3 regions of the Paenibacillus sp. G2S3 genome follow, and region 1 is predicted to be linked to each of the others. Evidence: riboswitches for the same ligand, from Rfam matches in the RefSeq annotation. Region 1 holds a riboswitch; each other region holds the start of a gene.
The links. A riboswitch is a leader RNA that binds a small molecule or an ion and turns the genes downstream of it on or off. The one in region 1 is predicted to bind cyclic di-AMP.
Positions count from the first base shown of each region.

Region 2: it holds a riboswitch for cyclic di-AMP, as region 1 does, so the genes downstream of both, QNH28_RS00545 (C40 family peptidase) here and QNH28_RS02655 (hypothetical protein) in region 1, are expected to answer to the same signal.
Region 3: it holds a riboswitch for cyclic di-AMP, as region 1 does, so the genes downstream of both, QNH28_RS24695 (TrkH family potassium uptake protein) here and QNH28_RS02655 (hypothetical protein) in region 1, are expected to answer to the same signal.

Region 1 is NZ_CP126095.1:579,178-589,496, reverse strand. Features, by position in the region: gene kdpB (potassium-transporting ATPase subunit KdpB) at 1-1,871, opposite strand, end outside; gene kdpA (potassium-transporting ATPase subunit KdpA) at 1,888-3,564, opposite strand; gene kdpF (K(+)-transporting ATPase subunit F) at 3,577-3,654, opposite strand; gene QNH28_RS02660 (hypothetical protein) at 3,781-4,197, opposite strand; cyclic di-AMP (ydaO/yuaA leader) riboswitch at 4,388-4,577, opposite strand; cyclic di-AMP (ydaO/yuaA leader) riboswitch at 4,998-5,163, shown strand; gene QNH28_RS02655 (hypothetical protein) at 5,298-5,789, shown strand; gene QNH28_RS02650 (hypothetical protein) at 5,806-6,327, shown strand; gene QNH28_RS02645 (hypothetical protein) at 6,460-6,819, shown strand; gene QNH28_RS02640 (hypothetical protein) at 7,110-7,301, opposite strand; gene QNH28_RS02635 (ABC transporter permease) at 7,335-8,624, opposite strand; gene QNH28_RS02630 (ABC transporter ATP-binding protein) at 8,617-9,519, opposite strand; gene QNH28_RS02625 (ATP-binding cassette domain-containing protein) at 9,524-10,319, opposite strand, start outside.
Region 2 is NZ_CP126095.1:108,025-118,343, forward strand. Features, by position in the region: gene QNH28_RS00500 (sensor histidine kinase) at 1-711, shown strand, start outside; gene rluF (23S rRNA pseudouridine(2604) synthase RluF) at 701-1,402, shown strand; gene motB (flagellar motor protein MotB) at 1,504-2,319, opposite strand; gene motA (flagellar motor stator protein MotA) at 2,303-3,106, opposite strand; gene QNH28_RS00520 (hypothetical protein) at 3,313-3,606, shown strand; gene QNH28_RS00525 (4a-hydroxytetrahydrobiopterin dehydratase) at 3,834-4,121, shown strand; gene QNH28_RS00530 (c-type cytochrome) at 4,205-4,561, opposite strand; gene QNH28_RS00535 (GNAT family N-acetyltransferase) at 4,689-5,174, opposite strand; gene QNH28_RS00540 (C40 family peptidase) at 5,465-5,956, opposite strand; cyclic di-AMP (ydaO/yuaA leader) riboswitch at 5,962-6,103, opposite strand; gene QNH28_RS00545 (C40 family peptidase) at 6,464-6,892, opposite strand; cyclic di-AMP (ydaO/yuaA leader) riboswitch at 6,946-7,083, opposite strand; gene QNH28_RS00550 (hypothetical protein) at 7,298-8,128, opposite strand; gene QNH28_RS00555 (M1 family metallopeptidase) at 8,140-10,146, opposite strand; gene QNH28_RS00560 (YwhD family protein) at 10,250-10,319, shown strand, end outside.
Region 3 is NZ_CP126095.1:5,615,889-5,626,207, reverse strand. Features, by position in the region: gene QNH28_RS24725 (replication initiation and membrane attachment family protein) at 1-1,354, shown strand, start outside; gene dnaI (primosomal protein DnaI) at 1,373-2,329, shown strand; gene QNH28_RS24715 (YqzM family protein) at 2,395-2,550, opposite strand; gene trxA (thioredoxin) at 2,908-3,225, shown strand; gene uvrC (excinuclease ABC subunit UvrC) at 3,347-5,299, shown strand; gene QNH28_RS24700 (CPBP family intramembrane glutamic endopeptidase) at 5,410-7,095, opposite strand; cyclic di-AMP (ydaO/yuaA leader) riboswitch at 7,410-7,591, shown strand; gene QNH28_RS24695 (TrkH family potassium uptake protein) at 7,725-9,020, shown strand; gene QNH28_RS24690 (potassium channel family protein) at 9,034-9,702, shown strand; gene QNH28_RS24685 (LysR family transcriptional regulator) at 9,774-10,319, opposite strand, start outside.

The sequences.
Region 1 (10,319 bases):
ATAATCGCATTAAATATTAAGGCGGATATTATAGCCGAGCTTGGCGAGCCTAGCCCCATGACATTTAGGGCTTCCATTTCCGGAATGGCGAGCATGAACATCGCTGGAATAATGGCGAAATACTTCGCGATGTCATTAGCAATACTGAATGTTGTCAACGCACCCCGCGTCATCAGCAGCTGTTTACCAATCGCAACGACCTCAATAATCTTCGAAGGGTCAGAGTCCAAATCGACCATATTTGCTGCTTCCTTAGCAGCTGTAGTACCGCTGTTCATGGCTAAGCCCACATCAGCTTGTGCAAGGGCAGGAGCATCATTCGTACCATCCCCTGTCATCGCAACCAGCTTGCCCTCGTTCTGTTCGCGGCGAATGACTGCTATTTTATCCTCAGGTGTACTTTCAGCGATGAAATCATCTACACCCGCTTCGCGGGCAATTGTAGCTGCGGTCAGCGGATTGTCACCCGTACACATGATGGTCTTGATCCCCATTTTCCGCAGCTCATCAAACCGCTCTTTCATACCTGGCTTAACTGTATCTTTCAAGTAAATAAGTCCATAGATCCGGTTGTCTACCGCAACCGCTAATGGGGTTCCCCCCATCCGAGCGATAGCATCAGAATTACTGTCCAGGTTCGCGGGAATGACCCCACCTTTCGACTGTACCCATTTCTTCACGGAGTCTACCGCACCTTTACGTACGCAGCGTCCATCTTGGAGATCAATACCACTCATCCGAGTTTCCGCTTTAAACTCTACGAATTCCCCACCTTCAGCAAGCTTGCTGTCATAGCTGCGTTCCAGCTTCTTGGCCAGCTCAATTACAGATCGTCCCTCAGGCGTCTCATCCTTTAAGGAACTAATGGCCGCCCATGCCGTAAGCTCCGCTTCCGATTCATTTCCGACAGGTACAAATTCACTCGCCATCCGGTTCCCAAAGGTAATCGTACCGGTCTTATCTAGGATCATCGTATTAATATCACCAGCAGCCTCAACGGCCTTACCCGACATCGCGAGTACATTAAACTGGGTCACTCGGTCCATACCCGCTATTCCGATTGCGGAGAGCAGTCCCCCGATTGTTGTCGGGATTAGACAGACCAACAAAGCGATCATCACCGGAATGTCTAGATCAACACCAAGATAAGTCGCAATCGGCCGCAAGGTCACTACTACAATCAAGAAAATCAGCGTCAGACTGATCAAAAGCGTATTTAGCGCGATTTCATTAGGTGTCTTCTGACGTTTCGCCCCTTCAACGAGGGAAATCATCCGATCTAGAAACGACTCACCAGGATCACTAGTAATTCTGACTTTGATCTCATCACTGACGACCCGCGTGCCGCCTGTAACGGAACCAAAGTCCCCACCAGCTTCCTTGATTACAGGTGCAGATTCACCTGTAATCGCTGATTCATCTACGGAAGCCAGCCCTTCAATCACTTCACCGTCACCAGGGATGAGTTCTCCCTGACTGACGATGACGATATCTCCTTTACGCAGCTCTGAGGAAGAGACTGTCTTCACCGCTCCTCCAACTAGTTTGTTAGCTGTGATATCTTGTTTTGTTTTTTTGAGCGAATCGGCTTGGGCTTTACCCCGGCCTTCCGCCAGTGCTTCAGCGAAGTTCGCAAACAGCACTGTAAACAGCAGAATGAACAACACTGTGATATTGAAGCCTATCGATTGCTCTGCATTAAAATATCCAGGAGCCAGCACCATGAGGAGGACAATGATCGTGCCGACCTCTACCACGAACATGACTGGATTTTTGATTAGCGTTACTGGGTTAAGCTTTATAAAACTATCCTTTACAGCGCTAAGGAGTATGGGTCCCGTCAGCAGCTTTTTTCTTTTTACAGTACTCATCTTATTCTCCCTCTTCCTACCGTAAGGTTAGATATTCTGCAATGGGGCCGAGTACAATGACCGGCAGGAACGTCAGCGCACCGATAATTACTACGGTACCAATCAGAATACCGGTAAACAGACCATTGTCTGTGCGGAATGTGCCAATCGTCTCAGGAACCGGCTTCTTCTTAAGCAGAGAACCTGCCACCGCCAGCATTGCGATAATAGAGACATAACGACCTAGCAGCATGACAATCCCGGTTGTAACATTCCAGAAGGTTGTGTTGTCTGCAAGTCCTTCAAATCCTGAACCATTGTTCGCGGCAGATGAGACATATTCATATAACACTTGGCTGAGTCCATGGAATCCAGTGTTCGTAATCGCCCCTTGGCCCAAATCGGTCAGAAATGCAGCTGCGGTTGGCACAAGGATAATGAATGGATGAACAAGGATCGCAATGGCAATCAGCTTCATCTCCTTAGCCTCTATCTTCCGTCCGAGGAATTCCGGTGTCCTACCGACCATCAGACCGCATAGGAAGACCCCCAGAATCGCATACATCAGCATATTGATCAGTCCGACACCTTTACCTCCGAAGACATTGTTGAGCATCATCAGTGCAAGAGGCGTAATGCCTCCCAGCGGTGTCAGCGTATCATGCATATTGTTAACACTACCTGTCGTAGCTGCGGTTGTTACTGAAGTAAACAAGGAAGACTGCGGTATGCCGAAGCGCACCTCTTTACCTTCCATGCTACCTTGTGAAGATTCGATTCCTAGTGCATTGATCGCCGGATTACCCTTCGATTCAGCATAATAGTTCAATCCCAGAAGTAGTACGAACAAGGTCATCATTGCGGTAAAAATAACCCAGCCCTGACGTTTGTTCTTGGCAAACAATCCGTACATATAAGGGAGCGAAGCTGGCAGCATCCACATAGAGAGAATCTCCAGCACGTTCGTAAGTGGATTAGGGTTCTCAAAAGGATGGGATGAATTGGCTCCGAAGAAGCCGCCACCATTGGTGCCCAGATGTTTGATCGACTCCAAAGAAGCGACTGGACCGATAGCAATTTGTTGTGTTTGGCCCTCTAGTGTAGTGACTTCAAGTGATGGCTTGAGCGTTTGCGGCACATGTAGTCCTACCAGTACCAACGAAACTAGCAAAGCTAGCGGAATGAACACACGAATATGTGCTTTAACGAAATCCTCGAAGAAGTTCCCTACTGATTTCCGTCCTGTGATCCCTCTGACAAAGGCCACCGCAACAGAAAATCCGCTCGCTGCAGACGTGAACATCATCATCGTGATGACAGCCATTTGTGAAAAATACGAAAGTCCCGTCTCCCCGCTGTAATGCTGCAGGTTCGTATTGGTCATAAAGCTGATTACTGTATTAAATGAAAGCGTCTGTTCCATATCCGCAATTCCATTCGGATTTAACGGTAGTCCTCGCTGTAATCTAAGAACAATATAACTGAAAGTAACGAGTACGATATTCGTTAAAACAAAGCTGAGGGCGTACTTCTTCCAGGTCATACCGTCCCGTTTTTTCAGGCCGAGCAGCTTATAAATTCCTTTTTCCATGCCTCCAAACCATCGATCCGTACGGTTCGGTTCATTAGAAAATACATGATATAAATATGTGCCCATCGGCTTAACCAGCAAGATGAGAATTACGATTACAGCAACAATTTGTAAAATGCCCATGAATGCCCCTCCTTAAAATTTCTCCGGATGAATCAATGCGTAAACCAGATATACAAACAGCAGTAGGGTAACAGCGATTACTAGAATCACAGCTTATCCCTCCCTGTATCCTCAACTACACCTGCGCACCAGCGCATAAATCCATAAAATAACCCGTAAATTACAGCTAATGAAGCCACCATATACAGATCCATCATATCTCCCGCACTCCTTCTTTTATCCTTGATGAGGTGATTTATCGATCAGAAAATCAGCATCACCACTGTGGGAATAGATTACATAACTCGCGCCAAGTCTTTTATAGACCAATCTAGGATTTATTGAGCTTGTGATTACAAAAATCGGCTGCGTCGTCCAGGTGCGGCACATCTGAATGTAGCGGCAGCATAACGTAAAACTGCTCTCGAACAGATATACCCTGCCTACCGGGAACGGTGGGCGAAACCAAGTGTTCTGATGGCGGGTATCTACTAGAATGACCTGCTCAACACCCATCTCCTCGAGTAAGGTTTTCTCAGCCACATTGTTGGTCAATCCCGCCATCTTAATACCTCTGAATTTCAGTAGTTTAATGAAATGTTCTCCAGCCTTCGTTGGCGCACATACAAGCACATATTCATTCTGATCCGTCATCTCTTATTCTCCTCAAATGCTTTACTTGTAAGATCAGAAAGTGTTCACCCTGATCATTTAAGAAAAGCTACCGCTAATGATGAATTTAACGACCTCTTCGTGAGGGTCTCCATATATGCTTTGCTAATAAAAAGCACAGCAAAAAGCCACAAAGGATCTCCTCTGTGGCTCGCTAGCGGTCACATTGCACTCATCCTCTCTACATACGCTTACGAGGTTAGCTGTCGGATTCGGGCGGTGAGAGTCGCCCTACCTGTATAGATGCAAGCTCACTCGCACCCTCTACAGGATTCACCCCATAACCGGCTTCCGACTCTCACATCGTCTGCCGATTGTTGGTTCCCCCGCTTTCCTTATCGGAAATTAAGCGGATCAAATATTCGATTGTTGTTGAAACAGGAGTAATCATACCCTTATGCAGGAAGTATTGTAAAACCTGATTGATGCCAAAATAATGCAAATTAAAAACTATTTTAGCATTGGATAGCGCTTACTTGATATCCAATCTCTCTATATCTCTTGTTTGCTCCATTTTGGCTCAATTAGCGAAAAATGGTCTTACCATGTGATTTTATTCACCACAAATGGAGAAATCACCAAAAATCGCCTTTATAGGTAAGGAAACAAGAAACCGAGATTAAGCGAGGAAGAGGCTCGATAACTCGTAATAAATACCTATATAGCTTCCTTTTTCGTCGCAGTCGGCAGGATATGGTTTAAATTGCGCTCAAAAGAACACTTTCTGTTTTTACAGAAACACCTTGAAAAGAGTATGATTCGGGTTGAATCTAATTCACGAAATGAAATCAACGCTGAGTTCCTGCATTTGCAGGGAGCGGGGGAACCATCAGGCCACATGGCCTACTTGGGGTGAATCCGAAGGAGACTATTCAAGTCTCGCATAGGTAGGGCGACTCTCACCGTCCGAATCCGACAGCTAACCTCGTAAGCGTAAAGAGAGAGACCCTTGATCCGCCACGCTTTGGCACAGGTGTGTATACACCTGTAATCCAAAACCGCAGCAGAGGTCCTCCTCTTGCTGCGGTTTTTGCGTTACCTGAACCTACTCGGGTAATAGCATGCTGGACGGGGTGAAAGGAATGAAACACTATTATTGGGGAACTCAGCAAGGGCTACTTGAGCCGATAAGTCTAAATTATGTTTGCTTTGGAGCGTTATGGTTCGAAGAAGATCATCACAGAACTATTGTCGGCTATGCATTTGGTCAGAACCAGATTGAAGCACTGCGCCATTTCAGCAACCCTTCTACTTGTGAACGCTGTATGGACCGAAAAATTATATACGAAATATATAAAAATATCCGAGAAAAACAGCAGCTGCAGGATTGGGCAGCACACCAACGTTTCCCTTGGCTCACTGCCTTTAAAGAACCTTGGAAAGATGTTGCTGTCGGTTGGTACGTAATGAGATCCCGCAACACTTTTCCCTTACATTTATCCGTTATACGCAAACAGAAATTCCGACTATGGCTGGAGCATGCCGCAGTCTGTGAGAACGAAGCTGAAATGCTCGCTTATATAGAGAAGGCTAACGTCGCTCACCATGTTGAGCTTAAGCTTTTGCAAAACTAAGGAGGAGAAACCTGTCATGGACCAGCGAAGACTATCTCGCATTGAAGTATTCGTCTTTGATTCACCTGAGCCTATTCACTATGGAATGGAGGCCGAACCAGACAGTCGTTATGGCATTCTGAAACTTACCTGCAAAGGAGGTAGCAGCTGGGGAGCGTGTCTTATCTCTGCCAATACCAAAACCTTCGACCTCATTAAATGGAGCTCTTTTCTCAGAATGATATACCATTGCCGACTTGAGGAAGCCATAGATAAAGTGCGTATCCATGGTTCAGAGTGGGATCAGACTCAGTTTGAGCTAGTTCAAGGTGCTTTACAGGATTTAAAAGCCAAGCTGCAGGGTAAATCATTTGCAGGTCATATTGAGCAAGGTCGTCTGTACAGAGCGGTCGCCGGTGGAAGAGATTCCAGAGGAGGGCGGCTATACTATAAACCGTCTAAAGCAATGTCCAGTGTTGCGCTTCAAAAACATAGCTATCCAGAACCTGATACCAACGAGCTTATCAACAAATCCATTTCTTACTTTTCTATATTATAGGTTCATCCCATTACTCATTCTGAAAGGATCGTGTTTATCATGCCTGACCCCTTACCTGCCGAATCAAGACGCAGTACTATATTTGCAGAGTGTGTTCAAAAGTGTACGAATGAAATCTATACGCTCAGTTCCATGTTGTTACAACAATCAGCAGAAGCCGAGAAGGTTACTATCCGTACTTTTAAAGAGCTTCATAAAATATTTCGTCAAAAAAGCTTCGAAAGCCAGCTATTCTCTATCGAAGCTTACCGCTCTTGTATCCGACAATGCGCCGATTATTACGCACGCCGGTCTCTCCTGTCTGCCAAGGCATTGCCTTGGGAGGAGCAGCTCGTAAAAGTGATGTGGTACGGTCTAAAGCTATCTTTACCTCAAATAAGCATCATTCTGCAAAAGAGTGTTCCTGTACTGAAAGCGCAGCTTAGGCATGTGCGGGAGCAAATGACTGCTCAAGAGGATTTGCTGCCTAGTGGTAATTTGTCCGTTGTATAATCCCTCAAAGGGAAAAGATATTTGAGCGCAGCCCCATTCATATCGAATAGGGGCACTGAAGTCCGCAACTATCTTCCAAAGGCAGTTTATTCGCAAATAACGCCTTCTGAGTCCGGAGGAAGCTTGATTCCAATAAGCCATCATCAGAATCAAGCTCCACATAGCTAAGATCTACTCCGTCATAATGAATATCAGAAAAGGAGATACCGTCCCTCTACATAACTTTTACGATACGTACACAAAAAAGAAAGAAGCCACGGCACATGCCGCAGCTTCCTTATTTCCTACTATTACGCTTTACTCTTACGCGCCTTACCGTACATCCACAATCCCGCAATCATCCCCACCATGGCAATACCAGTCAATACACCCTGAGTGAAATCCATTAAAGTGGACCCATTGGTCGAGAGCATTCTACTAACCGTAGCCAGAGATACCGAACTCATTAAAAGCATCATATTGTATTGTTCACTTTTAGTCATGATTACCACTCCTTAAAAGTAATACGAAGCCACTTAGATCTTGTAAGCCTTCATCGCTTTTCTGATCTCTTTAATACTTGGACGTTTACCGTACATCAATACGCCCGTGCGATAGATCTTGGCAGCCAACCAACCAAAGATAAACGTGGTAACAAGCAGGATGGCCAATGACACAATAACCTGCCAGATCGCAACTTCACCAACACCAATTCGAAGCAGCATGGTCAATGGAGAGGTGAAAGGCACATAACTTGCTACCTTAACCAGTAGAGTATCCGCATTGGAGATACTGAACAGTGGAACATAGAATGCTACGAAGCCTAACATCATGATTGGCATAACCGCTTGGCCCAGATCCTCCGTACGGCTGACAATCGAACCTACAGCTGCATACATCAAGGCATAGAGGAAATAACCTAGCACATAAAGTACAATCCCATAAAGTAATAAGTTAATATTAAGCTGACCTAAATCTAGGTCTAAATCTTTCAAAATCGTTGCATTATGCGGAAGCTTAAGATTGACGACTACCGCTACGATAATAATGCCGATTTGTAATAATCCTACTAAGAAAACACCGATAACTTTACCGAACATTTGCGCTAAAGGCGACGCACTTGTAATCAGAATCTCCATGATCCGCGAGCTCTTCTCCGAAGTAATCTCAGCTGCGATCATATTACCGGTCATCATGATAGACATGAAGAACAGCATAAGCATGGCGTATACAATGACGTAATTGATTGCCGGAGTCGATTCCTGAGACGCATCTTTATCTCCCGCAGTTCCATCCGCGTTGAGCTGCTGAGTAGCTATCTGCACAGGTGTTGACATAGCAGCAATCTGTTCCTGCGTCAGCTTGTCGCCAACGATGAACTGTGTATTGGCCTGCTGAAGGGCATTTTGGAGATAGATTTGTGCATCTCCGCTCAGTTCGCCATCTTTACTATGGTAAGTAACGGGTGGAAGTCCTTCGCCAGTTGGTTCTGCAAAAGTAACATACCCCTCTACAGTCCCTTCATCTAATGCTTTCTTTAGCTCTGCATCATCGGCAGAAGTGTATTGCACAACTTTTGCCTGCGGCATTCCTTCAGGTGAAGTATATGCCTTCAACAACTCTGCAGCCTGATTTCCTTCTTCTGCGATCACAGCAATTTGAGTCTCTGCGTTTGTTGCAGAATCACCCTTAAACTGATCGATGATGTATGGAAGATTCATGCCAATACTGAGCAATAACACTAGAATTAAAGTAGTAATCATGAATGATTTCGTTCTTACTTTATTTTTAAAGGTAAAACCAATAATTGTCCCCATCTTATTCATGAGATTCACCCACCGCTCTGATAAAGATTTGATTTAATGTTGGTTCCTTAATTTCAAAATGCTCCACTTCACCCTGCGCCAACGCCTGCTGTAGGATACGCTGTGCTGCGCCGATCTCACTGATCGACAACAGATAACCCCGCTCTTGCCGCTGTACTGCAGTTACGCCTGTAATAGACTCTAGGCCGGTCACTTCATTAGCCGTACGCAACAATACTTGTTCACGAGGATACCCATTCTTGATCGTACGAATGTCGCCCTGTACGACAGTATTGGAACGATCCAATATCGTAATATTACGGCAAAGCTCTTCAACATGCTCCATCCGGTGAGTAGAGAATAGGATACTCGTTCCTTGATCACGCAATTCTTTTACCGTATCTTTCAGTAGTTCTACGTTAACAGGGTCCAAACCGCTGAAGGCTTCATCTAGGATGAGAATTTGTGGCTTATGAACGACTGCAGCGATAAAGCCCATTTTCTGCTGATTCCCTTTGGAGAGCTCTTCAATCTTCTTATTGTAATAGTCCGGAACCTCAAACCGATCAAGCCAATAGCGAAGGCTCTTATCTGCATCACTAGCTGACATCCCACGCAGGCGTGCCAAGTAGACGATTTGATCGCTTACCTTTACCTTTGGATATAATCCTCTTTCTTCGGGTAGATAGCCCATGATTTGCTGAAGTTCGCTGTTATACGGCTTTCCATTATACAAAATATTTCCACCATCAGGGTAAATTAGACCAAGCACCATGCGCATAGTGGTTGTCTTCCCTGCACCATTTGCCCCCAGTAATCCGTAAATTTCCCCCTTGCCTACCGTTAGGTTAATTCCGTTTACAGCGGTTTTTTCTCCATATTGCTTCATTACACTTTCCAGCTTTAAGGCTTCCATTTCTCTAGTCCCCTCTCTTGTGATCAATCAGGATAGGACGGTGTCCCTGTGTCCATAAACCCAATATTTCGTCTAATTCTAAACTTCGACTCTTGATAACCTTTACGCCCAAGTCCTGAATGCGTTTCTCGTTCTTAGAAAATTGTTCTATGATAAAAGAAGCTACACCCGGCGTATCCATAGTAAAGTTTAGACCTCCCGGTAATTCCGCTGATAACTCAGCAAGCTCCTCTTCATCTGCAACCTGTACCCACACCTCAGTCCAAGCACCGAATAGACTGTCTTTCTCCGCCATACCCAGCAGTTCACCCCTATGCATAAGCACGATATAATCTGCCAACCGCCGCACCTCTTCCACAATGTGTGTAGAGATAATCATCGTTGCATTGGTCTCTTCCATGTACTCACGAAGCGTCTCCATCATAATCTTCCAGGCAAAGGGATCAAGGCCAGAAGAGGGCTCATCCAGTAACAACAGACGTGGGCGTGACGCAAGTGCTGCGGCAATTTCGAATTTCCGACGCTCACCCTTAGACAGCTTAGAAAGCCTCGTACGATATGGAACCTCAAAGCGATCCATTAGATCCTGAAAATATGACTCGTCCCAGTTCGGATACCAGTGCTGTCGAAATCGGGATGCTTGTTCCGCATTCCAGTGATTCTCTTCCGTAATCGAATTCTCAGGGACATAAGCGATAGACTGTCGAAGCTCTAAAGGCAGCTCGCTATCATACTTATTTTCAAACCAATAAATATCGCCTTCCTCTGGGTTCGACAGCTGTAGCAGTAGATTCAGCAGC
Region 2 (10,319 bases), 470 kb from region 1:
TCTGAGAAGCTGACTACTGTAGGCCAATTAGCCGCGGGAGTAGCCCATGAGATCCGTAATCCTCTTACGACGCTAAAAGGATTTCTGCAGCTTCAACAAGAGAAGCAGATTTTGGTTCCACTTCATATTGAACTGATGTTGTCCGAGCTCGAACGGATTAATCTGATCGTAAGTGAATTTTTGATTTTGGCCAAGCCTCAAGCTGTTCATTTCCAGGAAAAAGATGTGCGGGACATCCTTGGGGATGTGGTTTCTCTATTAGACAGCCAAGCTCATTTGTTTGGGATTCAGTTTAGTGCCATGTTCTCTGAACATCCATCTACCGTACATTGTGAAGTAAATCAGCTAAAGCAGGTGTTTATTAACATTGTCAAAAATGCAATTGAAGCTATGCCTGATGGTGGTGTGATTTCAATGGAGTTAAGAAATACCTTGGATTCTGTCTTTATTTTGATTTCAGATCAAGGCGAAGGAATTCCTAAGGATATGTTGCCTAAGCTGGGTGAACCCTTCTTTACCAATAAGGAGTCGGGCACAGGCCTAGGGCTAATGATTAGCCAACGTATTATTCAGGCTCATAAGGGTCATTTGGAAATACAAAGTGAAGTGGGTCAAGGGACAACAGTTATGATCAAGCTGCCTGCAGCGGGTGCGGTTACCCCTTGGATTAATATTAAGGATGAACGGAGTGAAGGACAACGTGAGAATTAATAAATTCATCAGTGAGACAGGTTACTGTTCACGCCGTGAAGCAGACAAGCTGGTGGAAGGTGGTAGAGTTACGATCAACGGAGAACCTGCTGTGCTTGGCAGTCAGGCCGTTCCGGGTGATGATGTGCGAATAGACGGTGTAGCGCTTGAAACATCAAGCCAGACGGTTTACATTGCGTTAAACAAGCCAGTGGGTATCACTTCAACTACAGAGCAGCATATTAAGGGCAATATTGTCGATTTTGTAGGTCATCATGAGCGAATATTCCCGATTGGTCGGCTCGATAAGGATTCAGAAGGATTGATTCTGCTTACCAATGATGGGGACATCGTCAACAAGATTTTACGGGCCGAAGGTCGGCATGAAAAAGAGTATGTAGTTACTGTAGACAGACCGATTACGCCATCCTTTATTACCGGCATGTCCAGCGGCGTAAAGATATTGGGTGAGAAGACGCTACCTTGTGAGGTCACTCGTATTACAGAGCGTGTATTCCGTATTATTTTGACTGAGGGTAAGAATCGGCAGATCCGCCGGATGTGTAGCGCTTTTGGCTACGAGGTTAGAAAGCTGCAACGCATTCGGATTATGAATATTCGTCTAGGGGCATTACAAACAGGAGAATGGCGTGAGTTGTCTGCTGAAGAGAAGCAAGAACTTGGAGCTACACTGAATTACGAACTTCTATAGCTTAGAAGAGCCTAGATTTGAATACTATTTATCAAAAAAAGAGCTGTTCCATCGGTCTTAGACCTTGGAACAGCTCTTTATGCTTTGTAATAGGACAACCATTATTCATCGGTAGGAGCTATACCTGAGAACTCTTTGGTTTCTTGATATTTACGAATAATGGACACTTCAACTCGGCGGTTCTTACTTCGTCCAACAGCTGTAGTATTTTCAGAAATGGGGTGGTATTCCCCGTATCCAATTGCACTAAATTTCCTTGGATTTAGATTTGTATTTGTTAGCAAGATCTTCATGAACTGAAGGGCACGATCGGCGCTGAGGTCCCAGTTGGAAGAATAGTCGCTATTAGAGATAGGAATATTATCTGTATGTCCTTGCACGACTACATCATAATCCGGGAATTGCTGCAGCATGGTTGAGATGGACTTTGCTAATTGCCGAGATTCATCTTTAACTACAGCCTGTCCGGAAGCGAACAACGCGTTATCGCTTATCGTAATCATAAGCTGAGACTGATTGAGCTTAGTACTGAGCAGATCAGTAAGACCGTTTTTGCCAATATATTGATCAAACTGCTTCTTGAGCTTCTCTAAATCCTCTTGTTCCTTTTGCCGCAGTTTAGCCATTTCTGCTTCTTCATTTTTCTTGGTTACTGATTTATCCATTTGATCATTTTTTCCTAGATCCTCTTGACTCTTAGATGGCATTGCCGCCCGCTCTTCAAGAATACCTGTGCCCCCATTAAGGGCGGAACTGAAGGCTTGACTCATCTCTTCGAATTTTTTGGCATCCGTTGCACTCATAGAATACATTACGATGAACAAGGCCACCAGAAGGGTCATGAGATCAGAATAAGGTAGTAGCCACGATTCATCGGCGTGTTCTTCATGCTCTTCGTGTCTAGTCTTTTTGCTCACCCGATCCACTCTCCTTCTCATCATTTAACTTAGCTCGTTCCGAAGGTGTTAGGAAGACAGCAAGCTTCTGATTGATGGCAATAGTGGATACACCGGATTGTATGGACAATAGACCTTCGACCATCATCATTCGAACTTCAATTTCTCGTTTGGAAAGTCGTTTCAGCTTATTGGCAATAGGATGCCATAATACGTAACCTGTAAAGATACCGAGTAGTGTTGCGATGAAGGCCGCCCCGATTGCTGCAGCCAATTTGTTCATATCACTCATATCAGCTAGCGCGGCGATAAGCCCGATAACGGCCCCGAGTACGCCAAGTGTAGGAGCATACATACCTGCTTGTGAGAAAATGAGTGCGCCTGCTTTATGTCTATCCTCTGTGGCGTGGATATCCTCCATGAGAACATCACGGACAAATTCCTGATCATTTCCATCAATAATCATCCGCATGCCATTTCTGAGGAAGTTATCTTCTATTTCATCGACTTTAGACTCGAGAGCCAGCAGACCTTCACGCCGTGTAATAGACGCCCATTCCATGAACATAGTAATTAATTCGGGTTTACTGATTAATTTCTTTTTGACAAAAATCATTTTAAACAGACTTGGAATCTTCTTGACCTCCGAGAACGGAAAGGCCATAAAGATGGAAGCTGCCGTACCTACTAAGATAATAACGTAGGCGGCGGGTGTGGCTAAAGCGTGAAGAGGAGCGTGCTTGAGGATCATACCCCAAATTACTGCAACTAGACCAAAAATTAAACCGAGTATTGTTGAAATTTCCATTATGCACCTCGTCCATGAGATTATAAGATGTGTTCCGACAAAGCCGCGTATATCATCCTTGAAACAGCGGCAAGGCACTCTGTACGAAACCGAATAACGTATATTCTTATTTATCGACATCATTCCGTTTTTTGTGAAGTCATTTTTTCGGCTATAATGGATAAGGTAAGTAATTATTCATCTGTGGAGAAAACGGAGTGATACATGTGGGTGTGAAGCATGGTAGAGATTACGGTGAAATCTTAACGGATTTGACCGAGGCTGTCGGACGAATTTCCGATGGGTACTTATTTTTTGAAATGGATCCGGAAGAGTGGCAAGAATTGCCGCAGGAATCCAAGCTGGAGGTATGGGAGGCACTGGCTGAGGATCTTTTCTTCGCGCTGGGTAATGAACCTATGATTGAGGTGGGGAGCGGCGTTATCATATACGATAAAGACACGCACCGCATTAATATTTTAGTCGGAGAAGAGGATTTAGCCTCTGTTATTTTGATTTAAGAAGAGGTTGCGGTAGGAGTAATTTGCCCGTAGTTAGTAGCCCGTGTTAAAATTGGTATAGCCGAGTTATAATCGCTGGGATTCTTGAATACATTTAATCGAAAATATTGCCTTTATCCTGGCACATCCCTTGGACCTCAGAAGCTAAGGGATGTTTTGTTTAACGAATAAGACGAGTAAAGGGACCTGCGGATTTTACTGCAATTTCTAGTAAGGGAGGAAACGAATTGTTATTTACGGAAGAAGAACTGCGTGAACAGATCAGCAAGCTGGAAGGTTGGAAGCTGGAAGAGAATACCATGGTGCGAAAATATATGTTCAGCCAATATATGAAGGGTATTGCTTTCGTTGATGAAGTAGCGACCATTTCAGAAGCCTTTGATCACCATCCACATATTACGATTGATTATAAGACAGTGACTTTACGACTGAAATCAAATGAGGAAGACGGTATTACAGCTCTAGATATTCGAGAGGCACATGAATTTAATGAAGCCTTTGAGAAAAATCGTTAGTGTCACCCAAACTCATAAATAAACGCCCGTGCACAGATAGTAAACTATCTTCTGGCACGGGCGTTTTTAGTTGCTTAGGTAGATTATTTTTTCTCTGAGAGCCAGAGGGCGACGTTGGCAATCTCCTCGGGGGCCAACTTCTCCTTAAAGGAAGGCATTTGACCGCGTCCTTTAGTGACGATGCTGTAGATTCCTTCAGCATCATGCTGACTACCTTCATTTTGAAGGCTAGGTCCAACTCCACCTTGAAGCTGATCGCCGTGACAGGTGATACAGCTGGCTTTCACGGTTGCTTCCGCTTTTGCCGCATCCAATTGAACTTCCGGCATCGTGGGCTTATTCTGTTCAGCTACCTCTTCTTTACCTGGAAGTGTAAACATAAGTACTACCGCAAAGGCACAGGCGGCAAAAAACAAACCGCTCATGATCCATTTCTGCATCCCAGTTCGTCCCTTCTATGTAAGCTGCTCCCTACATTATAGCTCAAGGTGAAGCGTTATCATAGGGTTTGTGACAAAAAAATGAACGATAATGCCATCAACTCATTGAAAAATATGGAATTTAATATTATTTATCATAGACCATGCAATAAAAAGGTTTGTTTCCTGTGGGAGTTAGGCGCTCATACGTATCTGTAATCGTAAAACCACACTTTTGGTAAGTTCGGATCGCCCGCTGGTTCCAGGTCAATACCTCTAGATCAATCTCACGCTCAGGATAACGAATCAAGGCGGCTTGCACGATCGCATCTACGAATAGTTTTCCTAAACCTTGGCCACATAGATCGGGGTGCATGCCAATTCCCAAACGAACAACACCTTCCATTGGAAACAATTGCGCGAATCCGCACAAAGTGCCTTGCCCATTTAATATAGAGACATATTGCTCATTCCGTAGCTGAGGGTCACCGAACTCAATTTCAAGAGCCTGCATTTGCTCCCAGGGCATCCAGCCATAAATATCATAGGGGGCAGTGTAATCCCAGTTGCAAATCTCTTCCGCATGACTGGTCTCCATAGGCGCTACATGAAAAGTAACAGAGGGATTTATCATAAGGTCAAAGACCTCCTTTCACGGGGGTGTTAACTCAAAATATAAAAAAGTAGTTTCACACCATACTATATGTCTTAGATTTTTCGCTTAAAACGCTCACTGTCGATATAAGGTCACCGAAGGCGGTTATGCTTGTAGCTAATTATATACAAAAAGAGGGATAGTCAACTCAGAAACTTTATGAGAATTATTGTTTTACAAATTCTGAGAGGGGTAATTATTAAATAAGACAAAAAACAAGCTCTTCCCCAAGAATTAACATCTTGGAAAAGAGCCTATGTACGATTTACTTATTGAACATCATCATTATCTTCTGTCTCAGAAGCAACAGAATGATAAGCATCCGTGCTCATAATTCGTTTAGCACCGATGTAGCGTTTCACGTAGTAGCTATCACTCAGGGAGCTAATCGTTACACCGCGAGAGGAAGATGCATGTGCAAACTTGCCTTCACCGACGTAAATACCGACATGGGAGACACCCTTACCACTTGTATTGAAGAATACAAGATCTCCAGATCTTAAATCATCCTGGGAGATAGCAGTACCCATTTGATACTGGGAACCTGATTGGTGTGGTAGGTTGATACCGATTTTATCAAACACATACATTGTAAATCCGGAGCAATCAAATCCATTTGTGGAGATGCCGCCGGATACGTACTTACTTCCGATGGTCTTGTCGATCACTTTATCCATTTTGGAATCGGCGAAAGCGCTTCCTGCTCCGATGGTGAAGATAATGGAAAAGCTAAGTACTGCTGCTGCTAGCTTCTTCTTCAAAAGTGTATACCCCTTCCGGATGCCTACGAGGTTAGCTTAAGGGTTCGGTTGAAGGTCCCCTATGACCCCTCTAAAAATGGAGGTCAATTCACCCAAAGTTGGTTCCCCCGTTTCCCTAATAGTTAGGAAACTCGGCTCAAACTGTTGATTAGGAATAGCTTGTAATCAATACATGACAAAACCTTTGTAAATAATAACTTAATGATTACAAAAATGTTACTAAAATCTTACTGCAGTTATTGTAACAAAGAGAATGTCGCTTGGCAATCGTTTTTAACATAATCATGCAGAAAAATTCGTATTTTTAAAGACAAATTGCATATGTAAGCGATAATATTAAACTAATTTTTATATTTATTGAAATTTTTATCAAATAAAAGTGTTTAAAGTCCGTTCTAGTGGTGTAAAGAATAGAATAAGGCAAAAGAAAACCTGGATTCGATTAAGGTAATAATCAAATCCAGGTCTATATAATTGTAATTGTGAGGTTATAGTTGTGGGGAAGTATTAATCGTAGGCTACAGCTTGATATGATGTAGTACTCATTACTCTTTTAGCGCCAACGTAGCGATTGGCCCAGTAGGACTGGCTAAGTGAAGTGATAGTCACTCCATATGAAGAGGATGATTGTGCGAATTTTCCGTTTCCAACATAAATACCGACATGGGATACGCCATTGCCCAATGTGTTAAAGAAAACCAAGTCACCTGAACGCAATTTACTTTTAGCTACAGGAGTTCCGACATTATATTGAGCTTTTGAAGTACGGGGCAAAGAAAGGCCCACCTTCTTGTATACATACGTAGTGAATCCAGAACAGTCAAACCCGGCAGTGCTAGTACCTCCGGTTTTATAGGCAACTCCAATAGTCTTTGAAATAACACTGTCCATTTTAGAGTCTGCAAAGGCACTTCCTCCACCAATAGAGAATGCCATCACAAGTCCTAGCGCCGCAGCGACGCATGCTTTTCTTAAGTTCTTCAAAAAAATTGTACCCCTTCCAATGCCTGTGAGGTTAGCTTAAGGATTCGGTAGAAGTTTCCCTATGATCACTGCAAAGCGAGATCAATTCACCCAAAATATGGTTCCCCCACTTCCCGGTGCAAGGAATTCGGCGTTTTATGCACCAGACAGTGACTTATCGACAAGATTACGATAAATACATGAAGTTATGTAGAAATCGTTTCAAATGATTACAAACTTGTTACCAATGGAACAGGACTTATTGTAACAAAGTCTTTATGATTTTGCAAATCCTCATAATTTGTCTATAACGCGAAAGAGTCCCAGCTCCTGATTTAGGAACCGGGACTCTTATATTATGTGTTGTAAGGCTTTAAATTATTGTGGAAATGCTTTACTGCACCATAGATGATATTGAGCGGAAATTCCCCACATTTTGAAGAGTGTAGAAGGCAATGGGGAGATTTGACGTATGATCAGCGCTGGCAGACCAGGGCAGAAGAGACCGGTAAGTCCGCACACTAGCAGAAGGATCAGACCCGCTGCACCAAGTATGATTGAAATTCCTATTGCTGGAATCAGCGACTTTAAGCAGATGAATAGGGAGGAGAACATCCCCGTACCACTGGTATAACCAAACTGCATATATAGAAGGAACAGGCGCACGATAAAAATGTATATAAGCCATGCCAATACGTATGGAACTAGATGAAGTAACAAAGAGTAGTTCAGAAAGGAGGTTAAGAACAGCCCGTACATTTTTGGAGCAAGCCAATATAACGGAAGTAGAGCCAGTACCCATTCGATCAGACTGAAGATAAACACTGGAAATCCATAACGCTTCATGCCGGGAAAAAAGAATAGGCCACGCTCTCCTTTTCGCTCCTGATGGAGTTCATGCAGTAATCCGGCCCTTATGAAGGGCGAGAGTAGCAACCGCAACACAACAAGCCCTAGGAACATCCATAACCAAGTACGTATCGCAGGATCTGTGTTCAAGCTGAACTGTCCTTCGACATAATAGAGTAGTCTGCCCATTCCGCTGCCGCCAGCAGCTTTATCTGGATAGCGTAGTAGAATTGGAACGATAGCAGACCGGATGAAACCGTACATAAAGTAGCCCCAGAGCAGTCGGTAGATGAAGAGCAGAATCAGAATATAAAATTGCTCCTTCATGCTTTGCCAGCCGCGGGTTATCGATGTTCTCACAATCATTCACCTCACCAGACAAGAGTTCCGAGCACGGTTTCAACTAGTTTAGTTACACTTAAAGTCCAGCGGGAAAGTGTTTTGGGCTCTATTTCCGCCAGTCTGAAGTTATTAAGATGTTTGTTTTCTAAAAGAACGGTATGCTCAGGATCAATCTCAGCAGAGAGGAGAAGATTATCGCTTAACAACTGGAATGTAGTCTCTGCTCCTTCACCGTTCCAGACCCGCTCTGCCGCAGAGCCATCTGCGAATGTGAATTTAATGGGAACGTCCACGTAATGGCTCCCTTTGTTTGTAATCTTTACTATGGATTCGTAGCTCTGAGCATCGCTGCTGCCGTTCTTTTTAATCGTAATCGTATCTATTGAGAAATCAGGAGCACCACCACCATAAACATAATCTTCGAAATAAGGCTGCCATGATTTTTTGGTTACCTTCTCAACGACTTTTTGAAAATCAGACGTAGTGGGATGCTGGAAACGGAATTTACGTGCGTAAGTGGACATGATGCTGTTCATTGCTTTAGTGCCTACTTGGCGTTCGATATCCTTAAGTACTAGCTTTCCGCGAATATATACATTTCGGCTATACGATTCTGCCCCATCATATTTCCATGTCTCTAAGTTAAGTGGCTCTGATTTGGTCACCAAGCTGGACTGCAGAGGGAGATTAGTTTTTATACCGTATTCTTGCTCCATGAGTCTGTCTTCAGCGTAAGAAGTGAAGCTTTCATCTAGCCAAGCCTCCTCGAATTCATTGCTGGCTATCATACCGTAGAAGTATTGATGGCCAATTTCATGAACGACGGTTCTTTCAAGTGAGGTGTCAGGAGATGAGTCAGTGGCTCCAAATGCTGTAACGAGTGTAGGATACTCCATTCCTCCAGCCCCATTGCCCTCCTTAGGTGGAACGATAATAGACAGAGTCGAGTAGGGATAAGGACCATACCATTTGCTGAAGTAGGTCAGGGCAGCCTTAGCGGCCTGAAGGTATCGTTCCTTTAAGTCTTTGTGCAATGGATCGAGATACACCTTAATCCGTACACCAGGTACTTCTGGCGTAGAGAAGGCTTCTTCTGCTACTGTAAAATCAGGGGAAGCGGCCCAAGCAAAGTCATGGACATCGTCAGCGTAGAACTGATATATTTTTTGATCTTGTTTCAGCTTGGCATTCTTTACAGGAAATCCAGTCGCAGCTACCGTATAGTCGGAAGGAACCGCAATCGTTACATTATAGATGCCAAAATTGCTGTAAAACTCAGAGGTGCCGTGATACTGATGCAAATCCCAGCCTTCTTCCTTAACCCCACGTGTGCCCTTAGGCTCGTATACACTAAGCTTAGGGAACCATTGCCCAGCCATCACGAAATTCCCTGATACGCCCATACGGGCAAATATTTTGGGAAGCTGGACCTCGTACTTGAGTTTAAGTGTGACACTCTCTCCGCCATTAACTGGCTGTGGGAGATGTACCTTTAGGAGTGTCTTGTCGTTGACGTTACCATCATCGGGTTGTACAAATTGCACTCTTTGCATTAGTGATGTTCCTTCTGTTGTGCGCAGATCGGTTAAAGTCATACTTCCGAAGCCATTCTCTGGCATGGTGTCACCTCGAAGCGTTCCTCCGGATTCCTTCATAAAGGTAGTATCTGGCGAAGCAAAAGCATTTGGATACATATGAAAATACAGATCACTTACTGGTTTTGAACCGGGGTGTGTCCAGGTTACCGTCTCAGAAGCGATTAAAGTTTCTGTATCAGGAACAAGCTGAACATCGATGTGATACTCGACAACGCGTTGGCTTAATGCCTCTTCTGCTGGAACGGGGGCGCTATCAGGCAAAGCCTGCTGTGGTGCAGCTGCAGGAGCTGTGCCGCTTGAGGACTTGGCCTCTTTTGAAACAAAGCTAGTAACAGAAGATGTAGAGTTATCCCCCGAATAGACCCATATTCCTCCTAGTAGCACGAGGGCGGCCAGGGTCGCAAAGATGATGATGTACCTTAATGACAGTGACTTCATACTGTGATTCCTCCCGTGACAAGCATCTACGGGATGTATATGTTTGCAATCGCCGCATTATTAGCTAAAATTAAATTATTCGTAAGAGGAAGGGTGTGCACTCGTGGACAACATACAACCGGAGGGCAAGAAACAGATTGCCTTAAATATTGTGAATGCCAAAAGTAAACATA
Region 3 (10,319 bases), 1.7 Mb from region 1:
TGGAGTGGAGCAACAGCGCAGGTTATTTATGACGCTAGGCGTTGAACCAAATGAGAAAGGCCGCAAATATTTAATAGATCAGGCTTCCCGGTTAGAAGCGGTAGGTCTGCTACAGACCTGTCGAATCTATGTGCAGGAAACCGACGATTACTTATATGAATATGAGCTAATGCCGCCACTATCGCCAGCTGACTTTTTTGCAACTCAGCATTTGACGTTGCTGTTACGCGATAAAATTGGCAAATTTGCTGTGCTGTCCTTACGGGAACAATTCTGGAACCGAGAGCCAGAAGAGTGGAGTCGCAGATCCATAGGTAAAGAGAATATCTCCGTGCCTTTTTATGATATTTTTCAACTTAATACACATGTCATTGATTATGAGCTGGAGCAGGCACTTGCAGAAGTAGCCACTGTACGTCAGCCTGGCATACATGAATCAGGAGAACAGGCGATTGGATATAGTGACATTATTTTGCGTTTTCCACGGGAGTCCGTGAATCGGGCCCATGTAGAAAAACTGCGTTTTGACCATACTCAAATGGGTGTTATTAACTATGTAGCTCATAAGTATGAACTCAGTCCGCAGGATTTATGTCGTCTGCTGGATGAAGATGGCGTGTTCTCACCGGAAGGTGAGGTTATTCTGGATGCACTGCAATATAAAGCGAGCCAGCATTTCAGGCAGGATATGAAACGACAAGAAAAGCGTGAGATTGCTGCTGCTAAGGTTGTTTCCATCCGTTCCAATACCTCCGAAGAGAATGATGATTCTATAGCGCCACCGGAGCAATCAGTTGAGATGGAGTATTATGTAGAAGTACCACCACAATTTTTGTCCAAATGTGACATTCACCAATATAATATGATGCTGCGGAACGAACCTTATACGCGGCTGCTTCAAACCTTTTTCCCAGGTGCAGTACCCAGTCATTTGATGGATATGTTCGAGAAGATAGATTTGAACTATAAGCTAAGCGGTGAAGTAATCAACGTACTTATTCATTATTTAATGACTATGGTAGCCTCAGGTGGAGAACAACGAATGAACCGCAATTTTGTGGAGGCTATCGCTTCTAATATGCTGGTTAAACAGGTGAACACCTACGAGAAGGCTGTGAAATATATCAGAGATCAGTCCAAAGTGAAAGGCAAGGGAGCTACGACTAACACGGCGGCAGGATCCCGATCACGTTCATATGCCAAAAATACAGGCCGGTCCGCTAAACCGGAAATTCCGATTGTGCTGGATGATGGAAGTGCCGGAACGGTATCGGAAGAGGAATTCGCGGCGATGATGAAGAAAGCGGCAGAAATTAAAGCCAACAAGAAAAAAGGCGTTTCCCAAGCGCCGTAATGAAAGAGAGGTGGAACTATGGAGTCTATGGGCGATGTACTTCGTTCGATCAACAATCCAACTCTACGGCAGCGACAACGTGATCTTGAACAGGGGTTATTTAATCATCCGCTTGTGAAGGCATTACAGTCCGAACATCCTGAGCTGGACGATTCGCGACTGCGGCTTCATATGAGCCGCCTGTATCAATATGTAGAGGAAAGCCGCAACTGTGCGAACTGTCCGGGACTTGAGAAATGTCCAAATGATTTTCAGGGGCATTATAGTAAACTTACGGTAGAGACAGTGAATGGCTCAACGGATCTATATGAACGCAAGACCGCATGCCGCCTTAAAGTGGCACAGGATAATCAGGATAGTATCCGTAAACGTATCCGCAGCTTTTATGTGGACGAGCGTGTGCTTAATGGCGGTTATGATGAAATAGATATTATGGGTAAGGATCCACGCCGGGTTTCGGCGGTTAATAAAATATTTGATTATATCACGAGTGTTAAAGAAGAGGGTCTGACCTCGCGCGGGATTTATTTACATGGGACTTTTGGAACAGGCAAAACGTTTCTGATGTGTTACTTGCTTCATGAACTTGCTGTTGCCGGCTATACTGGAGTTATCGTATATATGCCAGATTTTATCGAGGATTTAAAATCGATCATGATGGACGGGCAGAAGATGAAGGAAACCGTGGATACGATGAAAAATTGCGATTTGCTTATTTTTGATGATATCGGTGCGGAGAACTTGAATCCTTGGGCGCGTGATCATGTGCTTGGTGCGATTCTGAATTATCGGATGAACCGTAAACCAACCTTCTATACCTCGAATTATCCACTCGATGGCTTGGAGAAACATCTTAGCTTTACAAGCAAGGATGGCGAGGAGATTTATAAAGGCCAACGTTTGATGGATCGTATTGCTCCTTTTGTGGATGTTATTCCACTGCATGGGGAGAATCAACGGGGGACGATTAGATAAGCCTGGAATATAAAAATCCGTTTCTTCCTGAGGAAGAAACGGATTTTTATTATACGATGATTCCCTTACTCCGAAATGAACTTAATGATAACCATGCCGAAAAAGACAACAGTCATAAATGCAGTCATTCCGAAAAATCCATTCATTAAATCGCCTAGATCATTGCGGGGTTCTTCGTTGATATGTTCTCGTGGGTCCCGTACTTGCGCGTTGACATCCATAGCTTCTGCCTCCTTACAGGGACAATGCCTGTATTGTTAAGATGCAAATTGAGTTGACTATTATGAAATAAGTCATTGACATTTAATGCGCTTTCTTAGAGTATACCGAAAGGCTGGGGAGATTGTAAAGAAAAGAGTAACTTAAAAAAATTAGTTTGAGGGCAATATAATTGTATGTGATATATAACATATCCCTTAAAGATATGTTATACTGGAATTGTGTCGGTAAGTGGTAATTTGGTTATCATATTACATGAAACAATTTATTAACTTATATTTTCGGAGCAGCTTCCATAAACTAAGCTTTGGTTTAGAGTGGAGTAATGTTTCGTAAAACTTTAGAGGAGGAACAATATCATGGCTATCGTGAACGTGTCTGACCAAACCTTCAGTAACGAAGTGGAAGGTCAAGGTACTGTAGTAGTAGACTTCTGGGCTCCTTGGTGTGGTCCTTGTAAGATGATTGCTCCAATCTTGGACGAATTGTCCGCAGAACTGGGAGACAGCGTGAAGATTGCAAAATTGAATGTGGATGAGAATCCGGAAACGGCTTCCCGTTTTGGCGTGATGAGTATCCCAACCCTGATCTTCTTCAAAGATGGTCAACCGGTAGATAAAGTTGTGGGATTGAACTCCAAAGAATCCCTGAAAAATATCGTAGCTAAACATCAATAATTGTTAAATGCTACTGTTCGGGCCTCGGCCCTGCCGCTCAGCGCCTTCGGTTCATTCCGGAGGCGTTTTGTGTGCTGAATGCCAACTAATCATGGGTCCAATTTAGCTGGAGGGGATCATTTTGGACAATATCCGCAACAAACTGGCTCTATTACCCGACCTGCCCGGGTGCTATCTGATGAAGAATGAAGAAGGCACCATTATTTATGTGGGTAAGGCGAAGGTACTTAAGAATCGGGTTCGCTCTTATTTTACAGGCAGTCATAATGGTAAAACTCAGCGGCTTGTCGCTAACATTGCTGATTTCGAATATATCGTTACGTCCAGCAACATGGAAGCGCTCATTCTTGAGTGCAATCTGATTAAAAAGCATATGCCGCGTTATAACGTACTTTTGAAGGACGATAAGACATTTCCTTATATCAAAATAACGAATGAAACTCACCCGCGGCTTGAAGTTACACGTCGGGTGATTAAAGATAAAGCAAAATATTTCGGCCCTTATCCTAATGGTTATGCTGCACAGCAAACGAAAAAGCTTCTCGATCGTATGTATCCGCTCCGTAAATGTGGCGTAATGCCGAAGGAGGTCTGTCTTTACTATCACATGGGCCAATGCTTGGCGCCTTGTGAGAAGGAAGTGCAGAAATCCGAGTATGAGCAGATTACGCAAGATATTGCTGCTTTTCTGAGCGGAGGCCATGATGCGGTTAAGAAGGATCTACAGCAGAAGATGCAGGAAGCTGCTGAGGAATTATATTTTGAACGGGCGAAGGAACTCCGGGATCAAATTATCCATATTGATGCATTGATGGAGAAACAGAAGATTAACACCACTGATACTAAGGATCGTGACGTATTTGGTTATGCGGTAGACAAGGGATGGATGTGTGTACAGATTCTGTACATGAGACAAGGGAAGATGATTCAGCGTCACTCCTCTGTCTTTCCGTTCTATGGGGAAGCTTATAGTGACTTTATGTCTTATGTGACGCAGTATTATAGTGATAATCCCGCCTTGCCGCAGGAAATTCTTCTGCCCGATGTGCTTGACGAGGAAGCAGTGGTTGATACAGAAGCTAAACCGGCGATTGTCATTGCTGCTCCAGCCGAAGATGATCTGCAAAAGGGGGAAGATACCCCCGAATCGCCGGAAGAAGCTGAGGCCCGTGAGATGGCCGCTGCAGAAGCATCAGCAGCAGGTGTCGTTGATGCCGCTGGTGGCGCCTCTATTCTACAGGAGTGGCTCGGTACCAAAGTGCTAGTGCCACAGCGTGGCCTTAAGAAGCAGATGGTCGGTATGGCCTGCCAAAATGCAACAGTCGCAATCGACGAGAAGTTCCGGCTTATTGAACGAGATGAAGTACGTACCTCTGGTGCTGCGATTAGCTTAGGTGAGAGCTTGGGGCTCGAACGCTTAAGCCGGATCGAGGCATTCGATAACTCGAATATTCAAGGGACCAATCCGGTCTCTGCGATGGTTGTCTTCATTGATGGCAAGCCCGCACGAAAAGAGTATCGTAAATATAAGGTTCGTACGGTAGTGGGTGCGGATGATTATGGAACGATGCGCGAGGTCATCAGGCGGCGTTATGAACGAGTGCTGAAAGAGAACCTGCCGATACCAGATCTAATCGTAGTCGATGGTGGTAAAGGGCAGATATCCTCAGCTATTGATATTCTGGAGAACGAGCTGGGGTTATTCATTCCGGTCTGCGGCCTCGTTAAGGATGATAAGCATAAGACGGCTCAGCTTTTGGTTGGAGATCCGCCAGAACCAGTCGCTTTGGCGCGGGATAGTCAGGAATTTTATCTGTTGCAACGGATTCAGGATGAGGTGCATAGGTTCGCTATTACCTTCCACCGTGAACAGCGTGGGAAGTCCATGGTGACCTCTAAGCTGGATTCCATACCAGGTATAGGGGAGAAGCGTCGCAAGGCGCTGCTTAAGCATTTCGGATCGCTAAAGAAAATTAAAGAAGCCTCCATAGAGGATTTCAAATCACTTTCTATTGGCGAAAAGCTGGCTAGTCAAATCCTTGAGGCGCTCAAGGATGAAGAGCCAGCGACATAGGCATTTGACATGCTGGAATGATATTTACGTAAATATAAAAAGGTGTCATAGCAGGCTTCTGCTGTGACACCTTTTTTTCATTATCGGATTTCCATCCACCCGTTACTTCTTTAAATTACAGATGTAGGTTCAACCGGCTTAGGTTCTGATTTTTGCGGAGGATTAAACCGATAGACGATGTAGGCGACTATGAACGGCATGATAATCGCGAAGATACCAGCCCCAACATTCACGCTTTCCTTCATAAAGATCAGTGTGGCGCCCATCAAAATGCTGTCAAACACAACGTGACTGAACATGACGGCAATAAAGCCGTAACGAAGGAAAATATAGCTAAAGAGCAGCCCGATCACGGTCAGCTCAATAGGACGGGAACTGATGGGGTAGATCGGATACAGCGTATGGCCAAACGCCCAGACCAGCGTGGTGATCAGGCAAGCAATGAACGTGCTACGGAATACTTTTTTCAACATAGGAATTCCGAAAAAACGATAAATAGCTTCCTCGGATAAACCAGCGAGCCATGCAACGATGGGCAGCAGCCAAGCATATCTCATGTTGTAAGGAGATTGAGTAGCGTCAGTAGTGGACCAGTTCTGCAAGGTAAATGATAATACGATGAACATAAGGGTCTGCACCCCTAGCAGCACGAATGCCCAGACGTATCCAGCCCGGATGCTATCCAGTACATATTTTCCATAGCCAGGCTCTTTGGCACGGGGCCACGGATTCATCCCTTCTTCTTTTTTCCAAAGGCCGTCCCCTCCAACTAAAGAAAAATAGAGCAGGGAGGACATTAGAAGGCTATATAAGGCATAAATGATGAACATAATGACGGAAGTTATCTGAGCCTCGAGTCCTTCACCTGAGGATTCAGGAAGCATATTATAGGTGCTGATCATCATGATTACAAAATAAGCCGAGCTTAGGAATATTCCACGCTTAAAGGAGGTATGTTCTCTTCTAAGTATGCTGTAGATAAGTGCCAGAAGTCCTAAAGCTAAGGTAGGCAGACCGTAGCCGAATAGAGTAAGCTTTTCCGCGAGAGAGGTCTGGTCCTTCACGTAGGAGGTATGCCAGGCTGGAGCAGTGAATCCTGCTTTAAAGCTGGATACCTGTTCGCCAGCGAAATCGAAATAATAGTGTAGCAAGGATTCACCGATCTGCACGGAACGATCTGTATACACGAGCCCGTAGTTTCCCGTATTCGACTCAATTTGCAGCTTGGCGGGATTCACATCCCATTCCTGAAGCCAAGGGCGGGCAAGATTTTCTTTTTGTGCTAGAGACAAGGCAGTACCCTTGTCCTCTTCTTTTGCACTGGTGGATACAGTGCTTGGTAACCCGGCACCTGATCCTTCTGCACCTTGTGTGAAAGCGACAACTGCGCCAGTATACATATTGAGGTCAACGGAGATCAGTGGCTCTTGTTCCGCTGAAGGACTAAGTGTTACACGGAAAATGTCAAAAGGATATCGTTGATCCAATTTCTTCTTTGTATAGTCCTCCAAAAGCTTCTCGCGGGACATATAACCATAAAAGGAAGAGTCCGTTTCGTACAGTACATTCCACTGATCATTTGGTGCATGGGTGTAGTTTAGCTTTTGTTCTGCGAATGATATCGCTTTGTCGCGGGCTTCCGCCTTGCTGATGACAGTAGAATCTTCCCCGGCAGGGCTATTTAGCACCGAGGGAGCAATCTGAAACATAATAAATAGAATAAGACCGATAATGCCCGAGATGATGAGCCTCTTGGAGAGGGCACGTTGCTGTAAGGGCTGGCCAACGGGATTCATGTAACGCCTCCTTGTAAACTGACAATGTTATGTTCCATTATAGTATTAGTGCCATGATAGTTACAAAAATCATCGTATATTCTTTTTATGGGTAATAGAGATATTATAGAATAGGTAACTGAATATATACCATGAATTTAAGGTGATCATTTCTTCATTTTTCATGAAAATCGATGCAATTGCAGGGAAAACACGGAAAAGTGATGAGAAAAGGCACTCCTATTGGTACATCCTCTCCAAACCGCATTTTTCATTTGAATCACCATTAATAGTGTCTTTGTGATTTATCGAAATAACATATATAATTTGTATGCAATTGTATATAGCCGAATTTCAGGTGAAAACGGGGGAACCACAAGAAGTAATGAAAAGATGAGTATACGCCGTAAACGGTGTCTTTATTCATCAGGGGTGAATTTCGTTCTAGGAACGAATAGGGCAGCCTGCACAGTCCGAATCCGTCAGCTAACCTCGTAGGCTAATTTACTGCAGGGACCAAGGGTAGCATTGGTTTTCCAGTGCTTTTTTTGTTGGAATTCTTTAAATTAGATAAGAGGGTGAGCATAGTGGCTTCACAGTTTCGCAGGGTTTCTGAATCAAAGTTTCTGAAGCTCTCTCCGCCTCAAATTATGGTGCTCGGTTTTGCATCGATTATTCTGATAGGCGCCTTGCTGCTTATGCTTCCCATTTCGAGTACTAGCCAGAATGCATTGAGTTTTATTGATGCGTTGTTTACTTCGACTTCGGCAACCTGCGTGACAGGACTTGTGGTGCTGGACACCGGGACGACATTCACCATTTTTGGGAAAACCGTGATTATGGTGCTAATCCAGGTCGGCGGCTTAGGGTTTATGACGATGGCGACCTTATTTGCCATGATGATGAAACGTAAAATTTCCTTGCGGGACAGACTGATCCTACAGGAAGCGATGAACCAAGGCTCAATGGAGGGGATTGTTCGACTGATCCGGAGGGTACTTATTTATTCTTTGGTCATCGAAGGCTGTGCAGCGGTGCTACTGTCCATACGCTGGGCATTTGATATGCCGCTCGGCAAGGCCATTTATTTTGGGATATTTCATGCGGTATCCATGTTTAATAATGCTGGATTTGATATTTTCGGGGATTTCCGGAGTTTAACCGATTATGTATATGACCCGCTTGTGAATATCGTAGTGATGTTTCTGATTGTCTCCGGCGGAATCGGTTTTATTGTCATGTCGGATCTGGTGGAGTTTCGTGTCAAACGTAAATTATCTTTGCATAGCAAAGTTGTACTCTCTACCACTGCAGGGCTTATTCTTATCGGCGCTTTGGTCATTTTTATATTTGAATTTACGAATCAGCGCACACTGGGTAATCTGAATTTCGGCGGCAAAATATTATCGGCATTCTTTCAGTCTGTATCGCCCCGAACCGCTGGTGCCAACACGGTGGATATTGCCGGGCTGCGGCAAGCCTCGCAGTTCTTTATGGTTATCCTTATGTTTATTGGTGCATCACCGGGTTCAACAGGTGGCGGGATCAAGACTACAACCTTTACCCTTATGATTGGTGCAGTAATCGCGATGCTACGCGGGCGTGAAGATGTTGTGCTGTTCCGTTATCGATTGGCTCAGGAGCGTATCTATAAAGCGTTGACGTTAACTTTACTGGCTTTACTATTGGTCCTCTCTGTGTCGATGTTACTGTCCACAACAGAGGATAGTAATTTCTTAGCAATACTATTCGAGACGACCTCAGCCTTTGCTACGGTTGGACTAAGTATGGGGCTGACACCTGAACTGTCTGTTATCGGCAAGATTCTGATTTGTCTGACGATGTTTGCGGGTCGGCTAGGTCCATTAACATTAGTGTATGCGCTTGGACCAAAACAGGGTAAACCATTGTATAAGCACCCAGAAGGTAAAATAATTATTGGATAGGAGTTAATCCGAAATGAAAGCACAGCAATTTGTAGTAATCGGCTTAGGCCGCTTCGGTTCAAGTCTCGCGCTTGAGCTGATGGAAATGGGCTACGAGGTGCTCGGCATCGATCACCAAGAGGAGCGCGTGGAGGATATGAGCGATCATCTGACGCATGCGGTAGTGGCTGATGCTACAGATGAAGGGATTATGCGCTCGCTCGGCGTACGGAACTTTGACTGTGGGATTGTAGCGATTGGTGACAATATGGAACGAAGTATTCTGGCGGCGATATTGTTAAAAGAGATTGGAGTCAAGCAAGTAGTAGCCAAGGCGATCTCGATCCTTCATGGTCGTGCGTTGTCCAGGCTGGGCGTAGACCGGGTTATTTTTCCGGAGCGGGATATGGGGATTCGGGTGGCGCATCAGCTCGTGACGCCCAATTTGCTGGATTATATTGAACTGTCCAAGGATTATAAAATCGTTGAGCTAACCGTGCCTTCCTGCATGAACGGGAAAAGCTTGTCGGATTTAAATACAAGAGCGAAATATGGCTGCAGTATTGTTGCCCTGAACCGGGAAAGTGGAATTATAGTTGCTCCAACGGCGCATGATCATTTGAGTGAGGGCGACGTTATGGTACTCATTGGTTCTAATGAAAGTATTGATCGATTTGAGGAGGAAGTTGTAAACCAAGAATAAATAGTTAAGCCCTCCGTCCTTACATGGGACGGAGGGCTTTTTAAATCTAGGTTGCACAAGAGAAACAGAGATTACTTCTCTCGTTCCGTCAGAAACATCTCTTCTGTAACCTGTACCAGGCTGCGAGCCGCTGTGCTCAGGCTTCCATCGTCACGGTAAATCAGACAGGTAGTTCGCTGCGTCTGCTCCAGCTCCTTAATATGCAGAGATACCAGCCCGCCGCCGTTTAACAGCTGCGGACGCAGATAAGACTTAGGCAGCAAAGCAGCCACATTGACCGTCGGCAGTAGCCGCACGATGGCTTCGAAGGAGTCAATCTCCATACGTACGTCTGGATCAATCCCACAGCGCTGGAACAGATCGTCTGTTAGACGGCGATACCACGTGCCTTTGGAGAAGAGGATCATGGGCAGCCGGGACAGATCATCCATGGTTAGCTTTGATGATTGATTCAGAGGATGATGCTCAGAAACAACCAGTCGAAGTTGATCCTCAAACAGAGAAATACAGCGCAGCCCAGGCTCTTGGATGGAGGAAGCGATTAGACCTATATCTGATTTTCCTTCACTGACAGAGGAGACAATCTCATGCGTTCGGCCTGTGATTAGCTTCAGCTC